Regions from separate parts of the Cutibacterium avidum 44067 genome, predicted to be linked through region 1. Evidence: predicted binding sites of a transcription regulator. Region 1 holds the regulator's gene; the other holds the start of a gene.
The links. The regulator HrcA, encoded in region 1, represses chaperone genes, less so after heat shock. The targets are predictions, from matches to a motif close to TTGGCACTCGNNNNNNNCGAGTGCCAA.
Positions count from the first base shown of each region.

Region 2: the regulator HrcA is predicted to act here: its motif matches at 1,558-1,584, upstream of groL (chaperonin GroEL).

Region 1 covers NC_021064.1:1,426,087-1,428,287, reverse strand. The annotation lists gene PALO_RS06515 (MBL fold metallo-hydrolase) at 1-342, opposite strand, end outside; gene hrcA (heat-inducible transcriptional repressor HrcA) at 486-1,505, shown strand; gene dnaJ (molecular chaperone DnaJ) at 1,509-2,201, shown strand, end outside.
Region 2 covers NC_021064.1:1,837,100-1,839,300, forward strand. The annotation lists gene groL (chaperonin GroEL) at 1-1,389, opposite strand, end outside; gene PALO_RS08460 (DUF3263 domain-containing protein) at 1,726-2,010, shown strand; gene manA (mannose-6-phosphate isomerase, class I) at 2,059-2,201, shown strand, end outside.

The DNA.
Region 1 (2,201 bases):
GACATAGGCCATCAGCGCGATGGGATGGTCGACCCGGAGATCAGGACAGTGAGCCAGGGCGGCCTCATGCATCCAGGTCTCAGCCCCGTCAATCCCAGGGAGCCCGCCGCTGTGGTCATAGTGATGGTGGGTGATGACGACCCGATCAACCGGACGACCTAGCATGCATGCCGCCGACATCGCCAGGGCGTGTCCCTGTTCAGGAGCCGAGCCGGTGTCGATGAGGAGGACATGATCGTCACCGGCGACCAGTCCGCAGGTGACGGCTTCTGGTTCGACGACGGCCGTCCATACCCGGGCAGTGAGAGCGGACCACTGGGGAGTCTCGGGATTCGTCGACATGGCCACCAGTGTGGCACGTCCCGGGGGGTGCGCTGCCAGCGAGAGAGGCAGAAGGACGTCAGGTGAACGCGATAAGGTGGCACTCGGCACCTGAGAGTGCCAAAGTGGGACTTGTACCCGATGGGATCGCGTGAGGAGGGATTGTGCTCGACGACCGCAAGCTCGACGTGCTCAAGGCCATCGTCACCGATTACGTCTCCAGCAAGGAGCCGGTGGGTTCCAAGGCTTTGGTGGAACGCCACGGACTTCGGGTGTCCCCGGCAACCGTTCGCAATGACATGGCCGTCCTGGAGGAGGAGGGGTACGTCACCCACCCCCACACCAGCGCCGGTCGTATTCCGACTGACAAGGGGTATCGCCTCTTCGTCGACCGGATCGCCACCCTCAAACCGCTGTCCGGGCCAGAGCGCCGGGCCATCCAGGCCTTCATGACCGGAGCCGTCGACCTCGATGACATCGTGCGTCGCACGGTGCGACTGCTCGCCCAGATCACTCACCAGGTCGCCATCATGCAGTATCCGGTGGCGACGACGGCGACGATCCGTCACCTCGAGTTGGTGAGCCTGTCGACCGACCGCATCCTCATCGTCCTCATCATGTCCTCGGGGTCGGTGGAGCAGCGGATCGTGGAGCTTCCCGGTCACGACGAGCAGAATCTTGTCGCCCTTAGCGCCCGGCTCAACCGGGCCCTCGTCGGTCTGACGGTGGCAGAGGCCGTCGACTCCCTCAATCGGCTTCTTGACGAACTCGGGCCGGCTGAGGGGCCGCGCGCGACCTCCGTCGTCGCGACCGTCCTGGAGATCCTCGCCGTCGACCCATCCGCCCGCGTGGTGGTTGCCGGGGTTCCCAATCTCACCGCATTCGGTGCACAGTGGGAGACGACGGTGCGTCCGGTTCTGGAGGCTCTCGAGGAGCAGGTCGTCCTGATGCGATTGCTCGGCGAGGCCACCGCTGGAGAAGCCGGTGAGGTCACGGTGCGTATTGGTGCCGAGAACACTGACGTGCCCTTCCAGTCCACCTCACTGGTGGCAAGCACATATGGATCCGACGATACCCTGTCGAGTCTCGGCGTGGTCGGACCCACCCGAATGGACTACCCCTCAACCATGGCAGCCGTGCGAGCCGTGGCCCGTTATGTGGGCCGGTTCCTGGCAGAAGGATGATCCTTGAGCAACGACTACTACGAGATTCTCGGTGTTTCCCGCGATGCGAGCGCCGACGAGATCAAGAAGGCTTATCGCCGCAAGGCCATGAAACTCCACCCCGATGTCGCCGGACCGGGATCCGAGGACGAGTTCAAGAAGGTCCAGGAGGCCTATGAGGTGCTCCAGGATCCGCAGAAACGCGCCGTCTTCGACCGTGGTGGTGACCCGAACGCCCGCATGGGCGGATTCGGGGAGGGAGGATTCAGCAGCGCTGGATTCGACTTCACCAACCTCGTTGACGCCATGTTCGGTGGTGGAACCTCCTTCGGTGGTGGCGGACGTGGGCCACGCTCCCGGACCCGGCGAGGTCAGGACGCCCTGGTGCGGATGTGCCTGAGCCTGGCCGAGGCGGTGTTCGGCGTCACCAAGCCGCTGGAGGTCGACACCGCAGTTGTGTGTCCCAAGTGTCAGGGCAAGGGGGCCGAGTCCGGCTCCGAGCCCGTCACCTGCAACACCTGTCAGGGACGCGGTGAGGTCATCACGGTGCAGCGTTCCTTCCTGGGCGACATTCGCACCAGCCAGCCTTGCCCGACCTGTCGTGGTTACGGCACGGTCATTCCGGATCCGTGTCAGGAGTGCTCCGGTGAGGGACGAGTGCGCACCACCCGCACCATCAACGTCAAGATTCCTGCTGGTGTTGCCGATGGCAACCGG
Region 2 (2,201 bases), 410 kb from region 1:
AGCCACAACTCCACCCTCGAGACCAGCGTTGATGGCGATCTGCTTGAGGGGGGCGGAGCAGGCGGTCCGGACGATCTGGGCGCCGGTGAGCTCGTCACCCTCCAGCCCCTCGATCGTGGCGGCCTTGGAAGCCTGGATGAGGGCGACACCACCACCGGGGATGATGCCCTCCTCGACGGCAGCCTTGGCGTTACGCACGGCGTCCTCGATGCGGTGCTTGCGCTCCTTGAGCTCGACCTCGGTGGCAGCACCCACCTTGATGACGGCGACGCCGCCGGCGAGCTTGGCGAGACGCTCCTGCAACTTCTCGCGGTCGTAGTCGGAGTCGGAGTTCTCGATCTCCTTGCGGATCTGGGCGACGCGTCCAGCGATCTGCTCGGAGTCGCCGGCACCGTCAACGATGGTGGCCTCGTCCTTGGTGACGACAACCTGGCGGGCGTGGCCCAGCAGGTCGAGGGTGACGGTGTCGAGGGACAGGCCGACCTCCTCGGAGATGACCTGACCACCGGTGAGGATGGCGATGTCGTTGAGCATGGCCTTGCGACGGTCGCCGAAGCCCGGGGCCTTGACGGCGACAGACTTGAAGGTGCCGCGGATCTTGTTGACGATGAGGCCAGCCAAGGCCTCTCCCTCAACATCCTCGGCGATGACGAAGAGCGGCTTGCCGGACTGCATGACCTTCTCGAGAATCGGCAGGAGATCCTTCAGCGAGGAGATCTTGGAGTTGACGATGAGGATGTAGGGGTCCTCGAGGACAGCCTCCATGCGCTCGGTGTCGGTGACGAAGTAAGGCGAGATGTAGCCCTTGTCGAAGCGCATGCCCTCGGTGAGCTCGAGCTCCAGGCCGAAGGTGTTGGACTCCTCGACGGTGATGACGCCTTCCTTGCCGACCTTGTCCATGGCCTCGGCGATGATCTCACCGACAGTGGTGTCGGCAGCCGAGATGGAGGCGGTGGAGGCGATCTGGTCCTTGGTCTCGATGTCGATGGCCATCTCGGACAGACGAGCACTGATGGCCTCGACGGCGGTCTCGATGCCCTTCTTCAGGCCCATCGGGTTGGCGCCGGCGGTGACATTGCGCAGGCCCTCACGGACCATGGCCTGGGCGAGGACGGTGGCGGTGGTGGTGCCGTCGCCAGCGACGTCGTCGGTCTTCTTGGCGACCTCCTTGACGAGCTCAGCGCCGATCTTCTCGTACGGATCGTCGAGCTCGATCTCCTTGGCGATGGAGACACCGTCGTTGGTGATGGTGGGAGCGCCCCACGACTTCTCGAGAACGACGTTGCGACCCTTGGGGCCGAGGGTGACCTTGACCGCGTCGGCGAGGGTGTTCATACCCGCCTCGAGCCCGCGGCGGGCCTCGATGTTGAATTCGATGAGCTTTGCCATGTTTGGGGAATTCCTCCGCTCCGGTGGGCCTGGCAGCCCGTGGACGTCAGATGGTGTGGCGGGAGCGACCCCGCGTTGTGTTTCCCCGTGATGCCCGCGACGGACGATCTGGTGATCTCATCACCGGGATGACCACCCTCGTCGGCACTCGCAACACCGATCCGGGCAGTAGCACTCTCGCTTGCCGAGTGCCAATGACATGTTTAGCACTCGCACCCAGTGAGTGCAAAGAGTTGATGAGCGGAAAGTGACTGAATTGTGCTGCCGACGATGGTGTCAGGCAGATTGCGTCGCGTCACCGGGTGGTGATTATGGCGCGCGCCCTAAACTGGCCCTGTGTCAGAATCCCCCACCCCCGAAACCGCGACGTCCAGCGATCTCAGTGCATCGGACCGCGCGATTCTGGATCTCGAGGAGTCCTGGCAGACCGGGAACCCGAGTGTTGACAAGGAGACCGTCATCCGCGAGAGGCTCAACATGTCGTCCCCCCGCTACCACTTACGACTCAACGAGCTGATCGACGATGAGTCGGCCGCGCGATACGCACCCTCCCTCGTCGGGAGGCTGCAACGAGTCCGCAGTCAAAAGCGCAGGGCCCGCAGCGCGCAGCTGCTCGGATGACACACGCGGCGTTGTCAACGATGCGACGCCATTGACGAGAGGCACACTATGAAACGCCTGACCGGTACGGTCCGGACGTACTCCTGGGGCTCCTATGACGCGATCCCTGACATCTTGGGAAAGGAAGCCGACGGCCAACCCTGGGCCGAGTACTGGCTCGGGGCCCACGAAACCTCACCGTCGACCCTTGA